DNA from 4 places in the Bradyrhizobium sp. DN3 genome. Region 4 is predicted to be linked to each of the others. Evidence: predicted binding sites of a transcription regulator. Region 4 holds the regulator's gene; each other region holds the start of a gene.

Region 1 (4,878 bases), on a different contig from region 4:
CGGACGATGCGCCAGCCACCCATCAGCGTGCCCAGCGCCATCGCGGCCTGGCAGGACAGCACCACCCAGAACGGTACGGAGAATTCGCTGCCGAGATGGCCCTGCGAATAGAGCAGCACCGCGATGATACCCATGGTCTTCTGCGCATCATTGCCGCCGTGGCCGAGCGAATAGAGCGAGGCGGAGGCGAATTGCAGGATGCGGAAGGCGCGGTCGACTGCGAACGGTGTCGAGCGCACCGAGGCCCAGGACACGATCGCCACCAGCATCATCGCGAGCAGGAAGCCGACCAGCGGCGACAGCACGATCGCCAGCACCGTCTTGGACAATCCGCTCCACACCGCCGCCGAAATGCCCGCCTTGGCCATGCCGCCGCCGACGAGGCCGCCGATCAGCGCATGCGATGAGGAGGACGGGATGCCGAGCGCCCAGGTCACGATGTTCCAGACGATGGCACCGACCAAGGCCGCGAAGATCACCTGGGCGTCGACGATCGAGGGATCGATGATGCCGGTGCCGATGGTCTGGGCGACGTGCAGCCCGAACACCATGAAGGCGACGAAATTGAAGAACGCGGCCCAGAACACCGCGAATTGGGGCCGCAACACGCGGGTCGAGACGATGGTCGCGATCGAATTGGCGGCGTCATGCAGGCCGTTCAGGAAATCGAACAGCAGCGCGACGGCGATCAAGCCGACCAGGACGGGAAAACCCAACGCAGCATCCACGGCGCGGCCCTGCCTTAAAGCTTACGCATGATTTGATCGGAAAACCGCGGCACACTTTTCCGCATCATGCGCTACACTTGCTCGATGACGATGCTGTTGATCTCGTTGGCGACGTCATCAAAGCGGTCGGCAACCTTTTCGAGATGGTCGTAGATCTCGACACCGACGATGAAGTCCATCGCGTTGCCGTTGCGATGCTTGAGGAACAGCTCCTTCAGCCCGATGTCGTGGAGGTCGTCGACACGGCCCTCCAGCTTGCCCAGCTCTTCCGTGATCGCGCTCAGCATGGCGACGTTCGGGCCGATCGACTGCATCAGCGGCAGCGCGCGTCCCACCAGATTGGCGCATTCGATCAGAAGCCCGCCGATCTCGCGCATCGGCGGCTCGAAGGCGCGGACCTCGAACAGCATCACGGCCTTCGCCGTCTGCTGCATCTGGTCGATGGCGTCGTCCATCGAGGTGATCAGGTTCTTGATGTCGCCGCGGTCGAACGGGGTGATGAAGGTACGGCGCACTGCCGTCAGCACCTCGCGGGTGATGTTATCGGCGTCGTTCTCGAACTGATTGACGCGCTGGCAATAGACCGGCGTCTCCTCGCCCCCGTTGAGCATGCCCTGGAGCGCGATCGAGCCCTGGATCACGGTCTGGGCATGACGGTCGAACAGGTCGAAGAACCGTTCTTCCTTGGGCAGGAAAGCACGAAACCATCGCATCATGGGGACAGGCTACCGGTTGGAAATGGCCCGGCCCGGAAGGGCCGTCATGAAACTGTCATAGACCATTTTCGATCCACGCGCGTGTCATCTCGCGCCCGCGGAGCCGGGTCATCCACCGCTTTCAAGCGACCGGTAAATCGATTTAAAATCAGCTACTTAGAGCGATCTCCGGAAGTAATGCGCGATTTCACCAATGACGCCGCGGCGGAAGGTGAGCACGCAGATCACGAAGATCCCACCCTGGATCACCGTCACCCACTGGCCGAAGCCCGCCAGATATTGCTGCATGGCGATGATCACGAAGGCGCCGATCACGGGACCGAAAATGGTTCCGAGGCCACCGACCAGCGTCATCAGCACGACTTCGCCCGACATCGACCAGTGCACGTCGGTGAGCGAGGCGTTCTGCGCCACGAATACTTTCAGCGCCCCGGCAAAGCCGGCCAGCGTGCCCGACAGGATGAAGGCCAGGAACTTGTACTGGTCGGTGCGGTAGCCGAGCGAGATCGCCCGCTGCTCGTTCTCGCGGATCGACTTCAGCACCTCGCCGAATGGCGAGTTGATGATGCGGAAGATCAAGAGGAAGCCGGCGAGGAAGCCGACCAGCACGACGTAATAAAGCACCGTCGGCTTGGACAGATCGAACACGCCGAACATGTGCCCTTGCGGGATGCCCTGGATGCCGTCCTCGCCGTGGGTGAACGGCGCCTGGAGGTAGATGAAGTACAGGAGCTGCGACAGCGCCAGGGTGATCATCGAGAAATAGATGCCCTGGCGGCGGATCGAGATGTAGCCGGTGATGATCGACAGCACGAACGCCGCAGCGATGCCGACGAGGATGCCGAGCTCGGGCGGCAGCGCCCACACCTTCAGCGCATGCGCACTGCAATAGCCCGCGGTTCCCAGGAACATGGCGTGGCCGAACGACAGCAGCCCGCCATAGCCGACCAGCAGATTGAAAGCGCAGGCGAGCAGCGCAAAGCACAGCGCCTGCATCACGAAGAACGGATAGACTCCCGTGAACGGCACCGCCGCCAACAGCAGCGCCATCACCACGAACACGATCATCTCGTCGCGCATGGCGCGAGGGGTTGTCGGCAGCGTGTCGTCCGTCAGGGTCGTCATATCAGGCTGCCCTTCCCGTCAATCCCGTTGGCTTCACCAAGAGCACCAGCACCATCAGCACGAACACGACGGTGTTGGAGGCCTCGGGGTAGAAATACTTGGTCAGGCCCTCGATCACGCCGAGCGCAAAGCCGGTGATGATGGAGCCCATGATCGATCCCATGCCGCCGATCACGACTACCGCGAACACGACGATGATGAGGTCGGCGCCCATCAGCGGCCGCACCTGATTGATCGGCGCCGAGAGCACGCCGGCGAGCGCGGCAAGGCCGACACCGAGACCGTAAGTCAGCGTGATCATGCGCGGTACGTTGATGCCGAAGGCGCGCACCAGCGTCGGGTTTTCAGTGGCGGCGCGCAGGTAAGCGCCGAGCTGGGTCTTCTCGATCAGGAACCAGGTCGCAAGGCACACCGCCAGCGAGAACACGACGACCCAGCCGCGATAGACGGGTAAGAACATGAAGCCGAGATTCATGCCGCCCCTGAGCTGGTCCGGAATGGCATAAGGCAGACCAGAGGAGCCGAAGTAGTTCTGGAACACGCCCTGCACGATCAGCGCAATGCCGAAGGTCAGGAGCAGGCCGTAGAGATGATCGAGCCCGGTCAGCCATTGCAGCATGGTCCGCTCCAGGATCATGCCGAAGATGCCGACGATGATGGGCGCGAGCAGCAACGCCCACCAATAGTTGATGCCGCCGAGGCTCAACAGGAAATAGGCGACGAACGCGCCCATCATGTAGAGCGCGCCATGGGCGAAATTGATGATGTTGAGCATGCCGAAGATCACGGCAAGCCCGAGACTGAGCAGCGCGTAGAACGAGCCGTTGATCAGTCCCACCAGTAGCTGAGCGTATAGAGCCTGCATCGATCGATCTCGTACCCAGTCCCGTTTTGTTGACGACGGTGCCCGCCAGCGGACGCTGTCGGTACTACTTCTTCACCAGCGGACAGGCGCTTTCCGAAAGCGGCCTGAAAGCCTGGTCTGCCGCCGTCGTGCCGATCAGCTTGTAGTAGTCCCACGGCCCCTTGGATTCCTCGGGCTTCTTGACCTCGAACAGATAGGCGGGATGGAGCTTGCGGCCGTCCGCGCGGATCGTGCCCTTGCCGAACAGTGGATCGTCCGTCGGAATTTCCTTCATCTTGGCGACGACCTTGGCGCCATCGTGCGGATTGCCACCCAACGCTTCCAGCGTCTTGAAATAATGGATCAGGCCCGAATAGACGCCGGCCTGCACCATCGAAGGCATCGCCTTGTTCTTCATCTTTTCGGAGAAACGCTTGGAGAAGGCCCGGGTGCCGTCGTTCAAATCCCAATAGAAGGTTTCGGTGAAGTTCAGCCCCTGCGCCACTTTCAATCCGAGCGCATGGACGTCGGTGATGAACAGCAGAAGCCCGGCGAGCTTCTGGCCGCCTGCAACGATGCCGAATTCCGCCGCCTGCTTGATCGTGTTGGTGGTGTCGCCACCGGCGTTCGCCATACCGATAATCTTCGCTTTCGACGCCTGCGCCTGCAGGAGGAACGAGGAGAAGTCCGCGGTATTGAGCGGATGCTTGACACTCCCGATCACCTTGCCGCCTGATTTGACCACCACCGCAGCGGTGTCGCGCTCGAGCGCGTGACCAAAGGCGTAGTCGGCGGTCAGAAAGTACCAGGTGTCGCCGCCGGCCTTCACCAGCGCCTGTCCCGTGCTGTTGGCCAGCATGTAGGTGTCGTAGACCCAGTGGATCGTGTTCGGCGAACATTGCGCGTTTGTCAGATCGGACGTCGCCGCACCTGTGTCGATCAGAATCGAATTCTTTTCCCTGACGACATTGTTCACCGCCAGCGCGACGCCGGAGTTCAGCACGTCCATGAAGACGTCGACCTTCTCGACATCGATCCACTGCCGCGCGATCGCAGTGCCGATGTCGGGCTTGTTCTGATGGTCGGCGGAGATGAGATCGACCTTCCAACCCTTGGCTGCAAGCCCGGAATCCTCGATCGCCATCTGCGCGGCCAGCGTCGAGCCGGGACCTCCAAGGTCGGCGTAGAGCCCGGAGTTGTCGGTGAGCACGCCGATCTTGATGGTCTTGTCCTGCGCCATCGCGCCGCTTGTCGCGGCAAGCGCCAGCGCGGTGCCGAGCAGAAATGAAGCGATCGACCGGGTGTTCATGCGGCTTCCCTCTCTAAATATTCTCGTTGGTTCTAACTTCTTTGGCAGTTCTAGACGCCGAGATAGGTGTGGAGCTTGTCCATGTTGGCGGCAAGCTCGGCGTTGGAAAAACCGTCAATGATCTTGCCGTGCTCGACCACGTAATAGCGGTCGGCG
Region 2 (4,878 bases), on a different contig from region 4:
TCATGTTGGCCCGGACATCCGACCGCGTCAGGCCATAGATATCGAGATAGCGGTCGTTGCAGAAGATGACGCGCCGCTGCGCGTCCGTCATCACCACGCCCTGGTTGAGATTGTTCATGGCGGAGGAGACGAAGGCATTGCGCCGCAGCTGCAAGCGCCTGGTCCGGCGCAGCGAGGAATGGATCCACAGCGCGATCGCGGCGAGGAACGAGCAGACGACGATGCCCGCGATCAGGACTTCCCAGATCACGCTGGGATCGAGCTTGGCGAGATCACCTGGAGCGGTGAAGCTGTCCGACAGCGCAAAGGCGCGTGCGGGCGCGACCGCGCCGGCCAGGCACAGGATGGCCTGCACAGCGATCGGAAGCGTGCTGCCCACGTGCCAGTTCTTCTCAGCCATCAGCCACCCGCGATTTCAACGTCGGATTGTCTGGCTTCACGGGTTTGGATCGGGTAAACGCCTGTACGTGCAACGGAAAAATTTGACGCGAAATACGGCAATTGCCCTGACATGATAAATGCTTCCTTAACGGAGAACGGCCGCGCGCCCTCGATTCCAGAGCCGCTGCCACCGGCGCTTCCAGCGGACGTCCTGCACGACCATGGATAAAGTCGATTGCGTCGTCATCGGAGCCGGCGTGGTCGGGCTCGCGGTGGCTCGGCGGCTCGCGCAGGCTGGACGCGAGGTCATCGTGCTCGAGGAAGCCGAGGCCATCGGCACCATCACCTCGTCACGCAATAGCGAGGTGATCCATGCCGGCATCTACTACCGCGCCGGCAGCTGGATGGCGCGCATGTGCGTCGGCGGCAAGCACGCGCTCTACCGCTACTGCGCCGAGCGCGGCATCCCGCACAAAAATTGCGGCAAGCTGATCGTCGCGACCAGCGCGAAAGAGACGGAGAAGCTGCAATCGATCAAGGCACATGCCGAGGCCAACGGCGTGCTCGACATGCAGCTGCTTTCGGGCGAGGCCGCACGCGCGCTGGAGCCGGCGCTCGCCTGTGACGCCGCGCTGCTGTCGCCGTCGACCGGCATCATCGACAGCCACGCCTACATGCTCTCGCTGCGCGGCGAAGCCGAGGAGGCCGGCGCGGCCTTCGCGTTCCACACGCCACTGGTCCGTGCCAAGGCAGCCGCCGGCGGTATCGAGATCGAGGCTGGCGGCGAGGCGCCGATGACGCTGCAATGCGACCTGCTCATCAATGCTGCGGGGCTCTCGGCAACGACGGTGGCGCGCAACATCGACGGCATACCGCTGGACCGGATTCCGCCGGCCTATCTTGCCAAGGGAAATTACTTCAGCTGCAATGCAAGGGCGCCGTTCTCGCACCTGATCTACCCGGTGCCCGAGCCCGGCGGGTTAGGGGTGCACCTGACGCTGGACATGGCAGGGCAGGCCCGCTTCGGCCCTGACGTCGAGTGGATCGAGACGATCAATTACGAGGTCGATCCGTCACGCGCCGAGCGCTTCTATCCCGCGATCCGTAAATACTGGCCGACGCTGCCCGACGGGGCGTTGATGCCGAGCTATTCAGGCATTCGCCCGAAGATCGTGCCGCCGGCGGTGGCCACGCAGGATTTTCTGATGCAGGGCCCGCGCGATCACGGCGTCGCAGGCTTGATCAACCTGTTCGGCATCGAATCGCCGGGACTGACGTCGTCGCTTGCGATCGCCGATCACGTCGCCGAACTCGCAGACATCTAGGCGCCGCGCATAATTTGCACGACGCACATTGCAGCAGGGGTGAGCGCAAAGGCACTCATCCCCGCTTGAAAGGGTACGATCAACTCTACGCTGTTACGGGGGTCACTAGTGGAGCGTGTCGCCTTGCTTCAGACGCTCGATCTGGTCCTTGACCATCAACTTCCGGCGCTTCAACTCAACAATTTGCAGGTCGTCTGTTGAAAGGTGCACGAGAGCTTCGTGCAATTCGTTTTCGAGAAGTTTGTGCTTCCGTTCCAATTCAACAAGATGTGCCTGAATTGTCATTCGAAACCTCCTCGGTAGGGTTGAACCTCAGGATTCGATCCGGACGAGAGACTGTACATCACCGATTCGTTCTGTCGATGGGTATCCGTCGTCGCGGCGTCATTTTTGAAAATTCATATGTAACGAAGCGTGAGTAAGGAACCACGCAAGAAAAATCCATGATATCAATGCGCCTGCGCAGCGACGCAGCGACTCGCAGAAATATGTTGCGGGAGATAGGCGGGCAATGGCCGCAGATCGCTTGCGGTCACGCCGCGCAAGGACGATAATTTCCACAGGGCATCCACAGCCCAGATCTCACGCCTATCGGTTTTCGGCCACCGCAGACATGACCAATGAAAACGAGCGTGAGCTCGAAGTCGAGCTCACCCGGTTGCAGCAGGAACACCGAGATCTCGATGCGGCGATCGATGCACTGCATCAATCGCCCGCGCCCGACCTGTTGCGGTTACAGCGGTTGAAGAAGCGTAAGCTCTTGTTGCGCGATCGCATCGCGTTCATCGAAGACCAGATCACGCCCGACATCATCGCCTGAGCCCTCCGCCGATCTTTCGCGGTGGCTCGCCGTATCTGAATTCGCTTGACTCAAAAAGAACAAAATAGGAACATTCAGGACGTCCCGGCTCCAGACAGGCCAGGGAAAACGCCAAGGAAAAGGCAGAAGGACAACGCAGATGTCGGCAACCGCCCTTCTCGACAACAGCCATTATGAACAAGCCTGCGATCAGGCGATCGCGATGTGCGACGGCAATCTGCGCAGCACCATCAAGGCGCTGATCATGGCCAATGAATATCTGGAAGCCGAGCTGGCGGAATTGCAGGCGGCGATTTCCGCCGGCTGCATTCCGGAGACCTCGCTCAGCAAGATGCGGAGCAAGAGCAGCGCCGCCTGAGTTCAACATCGGAGCAACGCCATGTCGGATGTGACCTACTACGTTGCAATGCCCTTCCTGATCGATGCTGACGGATCGCCCGTCGCGGGCGCCGCAGAGGAGTGCCAGAGTTCGGCGGCCGCGTTGCGGCGCGCCGAAATCTTGTCGCGCGGTGCCGGTCACATCGGCGCGATCGCGTTCAGCCGCAGCGGCGATCCCATGACCGGCGAATTCGGCGACGCCACACTGCTGCGCAAGTTCGGCAATGTGCCGCAAGATCTCACCACGCTGTAGGATCAGCTGCTGACGGGCCTGATCCGTGGCTCGTGACGCCGGTGCGCCTTGCGCACATACATGGCGGCATCGGCTTCCTCGAGGGCGCGGCCTGCGTCGGACTGCGGCCCCAGCAGCGCCACGCCAGCGGAAGCGCCCGCAGCCACGTGCCGGCCCTGAAACGTGAAAGATAGTTCGTCGATCGCCTGCTCGAGGATGGCGGCCTTCGCCTTGGCGTCGGTCTCGCTGAGATTCCACAGCAGCAGCGCGAACTCGTCGCCGCCAAGACGACCGACCATATCCGAGGCGCGGACCTGCCGCGTTAGCGTCGCGGCAATCGCCTTCAGCACCTCGTCGCCGGCGGCGTGTCCGAAGGAATCGTTGATCGGCTTCAGCCGATCGACGTCGAGCACGATCAGCGCGCCGCTGGCGCGGTAGCGCTTCATGTAGGCAATGGCACGGTTGAGCTCGCGCTCGAAGCCGCGCCGGTTCGGAATCTCGAGCAGGAAGTCGGTGTCGGCGGCCGCCTCGAGCTCCGCGACGCGCCGCTCCGCCGCCTTGAGCTTGCTCCGCAAGCCGCGGATGGTCGCCTTGATGGCTTCCGTGGCGCCATCGGCCGGCGTTCGGCGCCGCGCCGGCCTGGCCGGACGCTTGGCAGCGGCTTTGGAGCGGCTGGCGCTGGTCTTTCGGCCCGTTTTGGCCTTCGCAGCACTCGCCCTTTTTGGTTTCTTCATGGGCATCCTGCTCAATGAAGGCTTGCGGGGATTCACCAAGACAGGATAGTGCATTCCCTTCTCCTTGCCACCGCCTTGCGAGCCGCCGGCCGGAACCTTTAATCTGGCCTATCTTTCTGTTTTCCGGGCACATTTGACGTCATGACCGCGCCGATCGCCATCATCATGGGAAGCCAGTCGGACTGGGACACGATGCGGCATGCCGCCGATACGCTTGCCGCGCTCGGCGTCGTCGCCGACACCCGCATCGTTTCGGCGCACCGCACCCCCGACCGGCTGTTCGCTTTCGCCAAGGGCGCCAAGGCGGCGGGTTACAAGGTCATCATCGCCGGCGCCGGCGGCGCCGCGCACCTGCCGGGCATGGCGGCGTCGCTGACGGAACTGCCGGTGTTCGGTGTGCCCATCGAATCGAAGACGCTCAAAGGCCTCGATTCTCTGTATTCGATCGTTCAGATGCCCGCCGGCATCCCGGTCGGCACCCTCGCCATCGGCAAGGCCGGCGCGATCAATGCGGCGCTGCTGGCGGCTTCCGTGCTGGCGCTGTCCGACCCCGCCCTGTCCGGTCGCCTGGCCGCCTGGCGCAAGGCGCAGACCGAGGCGGTTGCCGAGCGTCCGGAGGACAAGGCGTGACCGACGCCAGGCAGGTGAAGCTGAAGCCCGGTGACACCATCGGAATTCTCGGCGGCGGACAACTGGGCCGGATGCTGGCCATGGCTGCGGCGCGGCTCGGGCTGCGCTGCCAGATGTTCTCGCCCGATCCGGATTCGCCGGCCTTCGACGTGGTCCTGAATGCGACCTGCGCCGAATATGCCGATGTCGAGGCGCTCGAGCTGTTCGCCAACGACGTCGACGTCATCACCTACGAATTCGAGAACGTGCCGGCGGCCGCCGCGATGGTGCTGGATGCGCGCCGCCCGGTGCTGCCCAACCGGAAGATCCTCGAGACCACCCAGGACCGGCTGGCCGAGAAGGATTTCGTGACGCGGCTCAGCATCGGCACGGCCGCCT
Region 3 (4,878 bases), on a different contig from region 4:
GTGGTCGGCTTCAAGCTGAAGGGCGCGATGAAGGAAGGCGTCACCGCGACCGACCTCGTGCTGACCGTGACGCAGATGCTGCGCAAGCTTGGCGTCGTCGGCAAGTTCGTCGAGTTCTTCGGCCCGGGCCTCGACCATCTCTCCGTCGCCGACAAGGCGACCATCGCCAACATGGCGCCCGAATATGGCGCGACCTGCGGCTTCTTCCCGGTCGACGCCGCCGCGCTCGACTACCTCAAGACCTCCGGCCGCGCCTCGGCGCGCGTTGCGCTGGTGCAGGCCTATGCCAAGGCGCAGGGCCTGTTCCGCACCGCCAAGTCGGCCGATCCGGTGTTCACGGAAACCCTGACGCTCGACCTCGCCGACGTCGTTCCCTCGATGGCCGGTCCGAAGCGTCCCGAAGGCCGTATCGCGCTCCCGTCGGTGGCCGAGGGCTTCTCGCTCGCGCTCAGCAGCGAGTACAAGAAGGCCGAGGAGCCGGAGAAGCGCTTTGCCGTCGAAGGCAAGGACTTCGAGATCGGTCACGGCGACGTCGTGATCGCGGCGATCACCTCCTGCACCAACACCTCGAATCCGAGCGTGCTGATCGGCGCCGGCCTGCTTGCGCGCAACGCGGCAGCGAAGGGCCTCAAGGCCAAACCGTGGGTGAAGACCTCGCTTGCCCCGGGCAGCCAGGTGGTCGCGGGCTATCTCGCCGATTCCGGTCTGCAGAAAGATCTCGACAAGGTCGGCTTCAACCTGGTCGGCTTCGGCTGCACCACCTGCATCGGCAATTCCGGTCCGCTGCCGGAAGAGATCTCGAAGTCGATCAACGACAACGGCATCGTCGCCGCTGCCGTGCTCTCAGGTAACCGCAATTTCGAAGGCCGCGTCTCGCCGGACGTGCAGGCGAATTATCTGGCCTCGCCGCCGCTGGTCGTCGCGCACGCGCTCGCGGGCAGCGTGACCAAGAATCTCGCCACGGAGCCGCTCGGCGAGGGCAAGGACGGCAAGCCGGTGTACCTGAAGGACATCTGGCCGACGACGAAGGAGATCAACGCCTTCATGAAGAAGTTCGTGACCGCGTCGATCTTCAAGAAGAAGTATGCCGATGTGTTCAAGGGCGACACCAACTGGCGCAAGATCAAGACGGTCGAGAGCGAAACCTATCGCTGGAACATGTCTTCGACCTATGTGCAGAACCCGCCCTATTTCGACGGCATGAAGAAGGAGCCGGAGCCGGTCACCGACATCGTCGAGGCGCGCATCCTCGCCATGTTCGGCGACAAGATCACCACCGACCACATCTCGCCGGCCGGCTCGATCAAGCTCACCTCGCCCGCCGGCAAATATCTCAGCGAGCATCAGGTGCGCCCCGCGGACTTCAATCAGTACGGCACGCGCCGCGGCAACCACGAAGTGATGATGCGTGGCACCTTCGCCAACATCCGCATCAAGAACTTCATGCTGAAGGGCGCCGACGGCAACATTCCCGAGGGCGGTCTGACCAAGCACTGGCCGGACGGCGAGCAGATGTCGATCTATGACGCCGCGATGAAGTACCAGGAAGAGAAGGTGCCGCTGGTGGTGTTCGCCGGCGCCGAATATGGCAACGGCTCCTCGCGCGACTGGGCCGCGAAGGGCACGCGCCTGCTCGGCGTTCGCGCCGTGATCTGCCAGAGCTTCGAGCGCATCCACCGTTCGAACCTGGTCGGCATGGGCGTGCTGCCGCTGACCTTCGAGGACGGCACTTCCTGGCAGTCGCTGGGTCTGAAGGGTGACGAGAAGGTCACGTTGCGCGGCCTCGTCGGCGACCTCAAGCCGCGCCAGAAGCTAACCGCGGAGATCGTCTCCGGCGACGGTTCGTTGCAGCGCGTTTCGCTGCTTTGCCGCATCGATACGCTGGACGAGCTCGATTACTACCGCAATGGCGGCATCCTCCATTACGTCTTGCGCAAGCTCGCGGCGTAAGCGCGGATTTGTGAACGATGGCTCACTGCGAAGTGAGTAGAAGCCAGAACGAAGGCGGCCTATCAAAAGGCCGCCTTCGCGCGTTTTGCGGCACGTTTCGGATGGGCCCGGCCGGTGGAAAACCTCCTCCTGGACGGAAGAATGTGCTGCGCCCCGTAAGATTACGGTGACCATCAGGCGATAAGATTCCCTCTCACGAGCAATGGTGTGCGGCGTTCGACATGACAACAATGACGGCTTCTCATCCGATTTCACGTTGGTCCAGTGCCCTCTGGTCGGGTGCTCTCGGCATCTGTGCGATCGTCGCCGTCATCCGCCCTGCCGAGGCTGATCCCCGCGCCGTTGTCGAATTGTTTACCTCGCAGGGCTGCTCGTCCTGCCCGCCCGCCGACAAGATCATCGGCGATCTCTCCAAGGATCCCTCGGTCATCGCGCTGAGCATGCCGATCGACTATTGGGACTATCTCGGCTGGAAGGACACGCTGGCCGATTCGCGGTTCTCTGCGCGGCAGCGTGCTTACTCGCGCATGCGCGGCGACCGCGAGGTCTACACGCCGCAGGTCGTCGTCAATGGCTCGACCCATGTCATCGGCAGCGATCGCACCGGCATCGAGAATGCGATCGGCAAGACCGACAAGGGCATGGGCGTGATGAGCGTGCCGGTGACGATGTCGCTTGCGGGCAAGCAGATCAGCGTCTCCGTCGCCGCGAGCAACGAGCCCACGGTCTCGCATGGCGAGGTCTGGATCTGCTCGATCGCCAAGTCGGTGCCGATCACGATCACCCGCGGCGAAAATCGCGGACAGCAGATCACCTACCACAACGTGGTGCGCAACCTGCTCAAGGTCGGCGACTGGACCGGCCGTCCGGAAAGCTGGACGGTGCCGATCGAGAACCTCACGCGCGACGGCGTCGACGGCGCGGTGGTCTATGTTCAGGATGGCAACCGAGAGAAGCCGGGTGCGATGCTGGGCGCGGCGTACACGTCGCTGCACTGATTTCACGCGCGCACCAGCCTCGCACTCGCTCTAACTCCCCATGGTGAGGAGCGCGCCCTTGCGCGCGTCTCGAACCATGCAGGCCCGGCGGATGCAGCTCGGCCTTTCTATCCTCCGAGACGCCGCGTGAGCGCGGCCCTCAGGATGAGGGGGAGAGCCGGTGCATGAGGAGAGAGAGAGAGAGAGAGAGAAGGCTCGGCGAGCCGGAAACATCCCGACACAAACAAAAAAGGACCAACTTGCGTTGGCCCTCCTTGTCGCGCGTACAGACCCGATCCTGTCGACCCCGGGGGGCTGGGGGCTGAGGAATCCGGAACCGAAGGACCGGGCCAACGCACGTGAGCCTTTTCGCAGTGCAGGGCGGCAGTCGCTAGGCGGAAAAGCGGCGACACTATGATTCCTGCTAACGATCCCGTGACGGTTTGCCGCGACAAAGTTCCACCATTGCGTGTGTCCCGATTCGATGAGTCGAACGGGGAGGCCCCTTGCGGTAGGGACCGGTTGGCGCAATCATGCAACTGTCATGATGCCAGAGGTTCCGGTTGTCGCGGACGCGGGTCATGCCGTGCGATGAGGAGGCGCTTCCCATGAATCTGATGTCGGAGGATGCCGAGCCGAGCGAGCAGCGCGCGGCGGCGCGCCCCGCCGCTGCGACGACGCAGCCGAATCGGGTGACGTTCAACCGCCTCGAGCTGCACCGGATTCTCAATCTCTACGGCCGCATGGTCGCCGACGGCGAGTGGCGCGACTACGCTATCGACTTCCTGAAGGACCGCGCCGTGTTCTCGGTCTATCGCCGCGCCTCGGAAGTGCCGATCTATCGGATCGAGAAGGACCCGCGGCTTGCGCGCAAGCAGGGCATGTACAGCGTGATCTCGGCGACCGGCCTGATCCTGCGCCGCGGCCACGAGCTCGAACGCGTCCTGCTGGTGATCGATCGGAAGCTGGCGGTGGTGTGAGGCTTTCGTAGCCCGGATGAGCGAAGCGACATCCGGGACTTTGCTTGCACCGTTCCCGGGTATCGCTTCGCTCACCCGGGCTACGGCATCTACTTCCCCGGCACCGTGCGCGCGCCCTCGCCGAGGTCACGTTGCATCATCACCGTATCCAGCCAGCGGCCGAATTTCAGCCCGACATTGGGATGCGTGCCGATCATCTTGAAGCCGCTCTTGGTGTGAACGCCGATCGAGCCGGCATTGGCGGAATCGCCGATCACGGCGATCATCTGACGGAAGCCGCGCGTCTCGCATTCGGTGATCAGCCGCTCCAGCAGCAGCGAGCCGACACCGCGGCGGTGGAAGGAGGGATCGAGATAGATCGAATTCTCGACCGTGAAGCGATAGGCCGGCCGCGGCCGGTAGGCCCCGGCATAGGCATAGCCGGCGACGCGACGATCGAGGATGGCGACGAAATAGGGATAGCCGCCGTCGATCAGCGCGCGATAACGCCGCGTCATCTCGGCAAGGTCGGGCGGCTCCAGCTCGAACGTCGCGGTGCCCTCGCGGACGGCCTGCTGATAGATGGCGGTGATGGCGGGAAGGTCGGCCTCGGCGGTGGGCCTGATTTCAGGTGCGGACATGGGGAGAAGATTAGAGGCTTCCCGCGGCCGCTGGAAGGGGCTGCGCTGCTTCTCCGGCGTCATTGCGAGCCACCGGGTCCGCGCAACGCGCGGCCCGATGACAGGCTCCGCGAAGCAATCCAGAAATGCATCCGTGGAGGCACTCTGGATTGCTTCGTCGCAAGAGCTCCTCGCAATGACGGTGCCTGTGGGTACAGCCCCGCCACAAACAAAAACCCCGGCCTTACGGCCGGGGTTCATGTCGTTCCCTCGTTCTGGCGTTAGTCGCGCTGGCCGAGGAGCTGCAACAGCAGCGTGAACAGGTTGATGAAGTTCAGGTACAGCGACAGCGCGCCGGTGATGGCCGCACGC
Region 4 (4,878 bases):
CGTCGCCGGCGAGACCGCGCCGCTGCTGTTCACCGCGCTGTCGAACCAGTTCTTCAGCCTCGGCCTGAACAAGACGATGGCCAACCTGCCCGTGACCATCAACAATTTCGTGCAGAGCCCCTACGCCTATTGGAAGCAACTCGCCTGGAGCGGCGCGCTGCTGATCACGCTCACCGTGCTTGCCCTGAACATTGGCGCCCGCATCCTCGGTGCCGAGAGGACCGCAAAATGACCGACCTGTCCGTATCCGTGAGTTCCAACGCTCACCTGGCCTCGCATCCGCTGCCGGAAGCGCCCGCCAAGGTGACGGTGCGCAACCTCAACTTCTATTACGGCGAGCATCACGCGCTGAAGAACATCAACCTGACGCTCGGCACCAACCGCGTCACGGCGTTCATCGGCCCGTCGGGCTGCGGCAAGTCGACCCTGCTGCGCATCTTCAACCGGATGTACGACCTCTATCCGGGCCAGCGCGTCACCGGTCAGCTGATGCTCGACCAGACCAACATTCTCGACCCCAAGCTCGACCTCAATCTGCTGCGCGCCCGCGTCGGCATGGTGTTCCAGAAGCCGACGCCGTTCCCGATGACGATCTACGAGAACATCGCCTTCGGTATCCGCCTCTACGAGAAGATCTCGAAGTCGGAGATGGACGACCGGGTCGAGAAGGCGCTGCGCGGCGGCGCGCTGTGGAACGAGGTCAAGGACAAGCTCAACGCTTCGGGCCTGTCGCTCTCCGGCGGCCAGCAGCAGCGCCTCTGCATCGCCCGCACGGTCGCGGTGCGGCCTGAAGTGATCTTGTTCGACGAGCCCTGCTCGGCGCTCGATCCGATCTCGACCGCCAAGGTCGAGGAGCTGATCCAGGAACTGTCCGAGAACTACACGATCGCGATCGTCACCCACAACATGCAGCAGGCGGCGCGCGTCTCCGACAAGACCGCCTTCATGTATCTCGGCGAACTGATCGAGTTCGACGACACCAGCAAGATCTTCACGTCGCCGAGCGACCGGCGTACGCAGGATTACATTACCGGCCGGTTCGGCTGAGGAGACGGGACATGGGTACTGAACATACCGCAAAGGCCTTTGACACCGACCTCCAGGAGCTCACCCGCCTGGTCGCCGAGATGGGCGGCATCGCCGAGCGCATGATCGTCGATTCCGTCGACGCTCTGATCCGCCGCGACGTCGCGCTCGGTCAGCGCGTCGTCACCACCGACGCCGAGCTCGATGCGCTGCAGAAGCGCATCGAGGAGCGCGCCGTGCTCACCATCGCCCGCCGCCAGCCGATGGCGGTGGATCTGCGCGAGATCGTCGGCGCCATGCGCGTCGCCACCGATCTCGAGCGCATCGGCGACCTCGCCAAGAACATGGGCAAGCGCGTTGCGGCGCTGGAGACGGACTTCCATCCGCTAAAACTGTTTCGCGGCCTGGAGCACATGACCGACCTCGTGCAGCAGCAGGTCAAGTCGGTGCTGGACGCCTATGCCGCGCATGATCTGCCGGCGGCAATGGCGGTGTGGAAGGGCGATGAGGAAGTCGACGCCATCTGCACCTCGCTGTTCCGCGAACTCCTCACCTACATGATGGAGGATCCGCGCAACATCTCGTTCTGCATCCATCTGATGTTCTGCGCCAAGAACATCGAGCGGATCGGCGACCACGCCACCAACATCGCCGAGACCGTGTTCTACATGATCGAGGGTCAGGCGATCACCGACAAGCGGCCGAAGGGCGATATGACGACCTTCGCCACGACGGTACCGAATACCTGAGGGAGCGACGACAACATGGGCGCACGCATTATGGTGGTTGAGGACGAGGAAGCTCTCACCGAGCTTCTCCGTTACAACCTCGAAGGCGACGGCTATGACGTGGAGACGGTGATGCGCGGCGACGACGCCGACACCCGCCTCAAGGAACACATCCCGGATCTGATCGTGCTCGACTGGATGCTGCCGGGACTGTCGGGCATCGAGCTGTGCCGGCGGCTGCGCACCCGTCCCGAGACCAAGCAGCTCCCGATCATCATGCTCACCGCGCGCGGCGAGGAGAGCGAGCGGGTGCGGGGTCTTGCGACCGGCGCCGACGACTACATCGTCAAGCCGTTCTCGGTGCCGGAGCTGCTCGCGCGCGTGAAGGGCCTTCTGCGGCGCGCAAGTCCGGAGCGGCTCGCCACCGTGCTCGCCTATGGCGACATCGAGCTCGATCGCGACAAGCGCCGGGTGGCGCGCTCGGGCCGGCCGATCGATCTCGGCCCGACCGAATATCGCCTGCTGGAGTTCTTCCTGGAGCATCCCGGCCGCGTGTTCTCGCGCGAGCAGCTGCTCGACAGCGTCTGGGGCCGCGACATCTATATCGACGAGCGCACCGTGGACGTCCATATCGGCCGCCTGCGCAAGCTGCTCAATCTCGGCCGCGAGCAGGACCCGATCCGCACCGTCCGCGGCGCCGGCTATGCGCTGGATGATCGGTTTGCGAAAGCGGAGCAGACGTAAGGCGTTTGGTGGGGATGAGTTAGCGAGCTGTCGCCCCAATTTCCGTGTCGTCCCGGCGAAGGCCGGGACCCATACCGCGTGATCTATCGATTGGGCGCGGTCTTGATTGCACGGTGCAGCCGCATCATTGAGAGTCTTCGCCAAATGGCATTCGGTGGCTATGGGTCCCGGCCTTCGCCGGGACGACACCGATCATGTAGAGCCGCGATCGCACGACGGCTCATTTCTGGCCTCAGAACGAACTCACCGCGTGCTCGGCTTGGCCGGCGCCCGCCGGCGATCCGCGGCCGGCTGATAGGCGACGCGCGAGTGCTGGGCACAGTAGGGCAGGCCGGACAGCGCCCTGCCGCCGCAGAAGAAGAAATCCGGGCTCGAGGGATCGCCGACCGGCCAGTGGCAGGTTGCCTCGTTCAATTCCAGCAGCGACAGCCGCTGGCTCATCGGCACCACGTTGTCGTAGGTGACCGGTTCGACCTCCACCTCGACCTCGAAGGCCTGCGCCAGCGCGGTGTTGCCGCGCGAGATCGGCCGGGTCACCCGCATCATGTGCTGTGCTGGGCGCGCCTTGCGCGGCCGCGGCGCGGCCGAAGATGGGCTCTTGGCGCGGCCCGACAGGCCGAGCCTGTGCACTTTGCCGATCACGGCATTGCGGGTCACATTGCCGAGCTCGGCCGCGATCTGGCTGGCCGAAAGTCCGGCCTCCCAGAGCTTTTTCAGCTGCTCGACGCGATCGTCGGACCAGGTCAAAACCGTCATTGCACCCTTTCCCTCGCTGCGCGCCGCCATCCTGGGGCCTCACAGCGAATGCCTAAGCCTTGAAAAACCCGTGCCGCCAGAATCCCTTAAGGCTCGCCGGGCGCGCTACTGACGCCCGAACGTTTACGCCGGTACATGAGGACTTAGAGGATCAGAACCGCTGCACGAGATGTCGTATCTGACAGGCCAAACGCTACAATATGGCGTGACTCCCGCGCAAGAGTCCGCCGACTCGCTTCCACATGTTCCGTGGTGAAAACCCCGCAAAATCGGCACCGCAAGACTACGGATTCAGCGTTTCGCGAGGCTTTCCGGGCGGCATTGACACCGGTCTTGCCAGGCATAAGATAGTGCCGCGTGCCGCCCTTAAAAGGCGGCACGTTTCGTTTTCCGGACCGGTCAATGGTGCGCTGCGCAAGGCACGCCAGGCAGGTCTCAACTTTCAAATGCAACATCCAAGTGATGGTCATGACCAACAGCGCCGCGCCGCATCTGCTTCCCGTTTTCGCCAGGGCCGACCTTGGTTTCGAGCGCGGCGAAGGCTGCTGGCTGATCGCGACCAATGGCGATCGCTATCTCGATTTCACGTCGGGCGTTGCGGTGAACGCGCTCGGCCATGCCCATCCCGCGCTGGTCAAGGCGTTGCAGGAGCAGGCGACGAAGCTCTGGCACATGTCGAACCTGTTCCAGAGTCCGGATGGCGAACGGCTTGCAACGCGTCTGTGCAACGAGAGTTTCGCGGACTTCGTGTTCTTCTGTAATTCGGGCGCCGAAGCGCTGGAATGCGTGATCAAGGTCGTGCGGCGCTATCACGCTGCCAAAGGCCATCCCGATCGCTATCGCATGATCACCTTCGAGGGCGCTTTCCATGGCCGTACGCTGGCGACGCTGGCTGCGACGGGCTCGGCAAAATATCTCGAAGGTTTCGGCCCGCCGATGGACGGCTTCGACCAGGTCCCGCATGGCGATATCGAGGCCGTGAAGAAGGCGATCGGTCCGCAGACCGCCGGCATCCTGATCGAGCCGATCCAGGGCGAGGGCGGTGTGCGTTCGTCGACACCCGCGTTCCTCAAGGCGCTGCGTCAGCTCTGCGACGAGAAGGGCCTGTTGCTCGCGTTCGACGAGGTGCAGACCGGCATGGGCCGCACCGGCGATCTGTTCGCGCATCGCCGTCTCGGCGTCACGCCCGACGTGATGTCGCTGGCGAAGGCGCTCGGTGGCGGCTTTCCGATCGGTGCTTGCCTTGCGACCGCGGAAGCGGCCTCCGGCATGACGCCCGGATCGCACGGCTCGACCTTCGGCGGCAATCCGCTCGCGATCTCTGCTGCGAACGCCGTGCTCGACGTCATGCTCAAGCCTGGCTTCTTCGACCACGTGCAGAAGATGTCGCTGCTGCTCAAGCAGAAGCTCGCCTCCGTGATCGATCGCCATCCTGATGTCGTCAGCGAAGTGCGGGGCGAGGGTCTCCTGATCGGCATCAAGGCGGTCGTGCCTTCGGGTGATCTCGTTGCCGCCTTGCGCCACGAAAAACTGCTCACCGTCGGCGCCGGCGACAATGTCGTGCGCTTTCTGCCGCCTCTGATCGTCACCGAAGCCGAGATCGAGGACAGCATCGGGCGGCTCG

The links. Region 4 encodes PhoB, which activates phosphate uptake and scavenging genes when phosphate is short. Its sites were predicted from a motif close to TGTCATNNANCTGTCAT; they were not measured.
Region 1: a site for PhoB is predicted at 1,487-1,503, ahead of AAE027_RS17600 (DUF47 domain-containing protein). Genes of this name have one in related genera too.
Region 2: a site for PhoB is predicted at 2,078-2,094, ahead of AAE027_RS33625 (YdcH family protein). Genes of this name have one in related genera too.
Region 3: a site for PhoB is predicted at 3,457-3,473, ahead of AAE027_RS35035 (DUF2794 domain-containing protein). Genes of this name have one in related genera too.

Annotation. Positions count from the first base shown of each region.
Region 1 covers NZ_JAULLN010000011.1:3,365-8,242, forward strand. Annotated here, with positions in the region: gene AAE027_RS17595 (inorganic phosphate transporter) at 1-728, opposite strand, end outside; gene AAE027_RS17600 (DUF47 domain-containing protein) at 800-1,444, opposite strand; gene AAE027_RS17605 (branched-chain amino acid ABC transporter permease) at 1,601-2,569, opposite strand; gene AAE027_RS17610 (branched-chain amino acid ABC transporter permease) at 2,571-3,434, opposite strand; gene AAE027_RS17615 (ABC transporter substrate-binding protein) at 3,499-4,722, opposite strand; gene AAE027_RS17620 (ABC transporter ATP-binding protein) at 4,773-4,878, opposite strand, start outside.
Region 2 covers NZ_JAULLN010000032.1:29,426-34,303, reverse strand. Annotated here, with positions in the region: gene AAE027_RS33635 (sensor domain-containing protein) at 1-400, opposite strand, end outside; gene AAE027_RS33630 (NAD(P)/FAD-dependent oxidoreductase) at 603-1,706, shown strand; gene AAE027_RS33625 (YdcH family protein) at 1,812-1,991, opposite strand; gene AAE027_RS33620 (YdcH family protein) at 2,320-2,526, shown strand; gene AAE027_RS33615 (hypothetical protein) at 2,666-2,884, shown strand; gene AAE027_RS33610 (hypothetical protein) at 2,906-3,157, shown strand; gene AAE027_RS33605 (GGDEF domain-containing protein) at 3,160-3,870, opposite strand; gene purE (5-(carboxyamino)imidazole ribonucleotide mutase) at 4,012-4,500, shown strand; gene AAE027_RS33595 (5-(carboxyamino)imidazole ribonucleotide synthase) at 4,497-4,878, shown strand, end outside.
Region 3 covers NZ_JAULLN010000036.1:47,742-52,619, reverse strand. Annotated here, with positions in the region: gene acnA (aconitate hydratase AcnA) at 1-1,950, shown strand, start outside; gene AAE027_RS35040 (DUF1223 domain-containing protein) at 2,172-2,948, shown strand; gene AAE027_RS35035 (DUF2794 domain-containing protein) at 3,536-3,907, shown strand; gene AAE027_RS35030 (GNAT family N-acetyltransferase) at 3,997-4,527, opposite strand; gene AAE027_RS35025 (Bax inhibitor-1/YccA family protein) at 4,788-4,878, opposite strand, start outside.
Region 4 covers NZ_JAULLN010000060.1:2,503-7,380, reverse strand. Annotated here, with positions in the region: gene pstA (phosphate ABC transporter permease PstA) at 1-232, shown strand, start outside; gene pstB (phosphate ABC transporter ATP-binding protein PstB) at 229-1,047, shown strand; gene phoU (phosphate signaling complex protein PhoU) at 1,059-1,775, shown strand; gene phoB (phosphate regulon transcriptional regulator PhoB) at 1,791-2,498, shown strand; gene AAE027_RS38910 (GcrA family cell cycle regulator) at 2,742-3,254, opposite strand; gene AAE027_RS38905 (aspartate aminotransferase family protein) at 3,723-4,878, shown strand, end outside.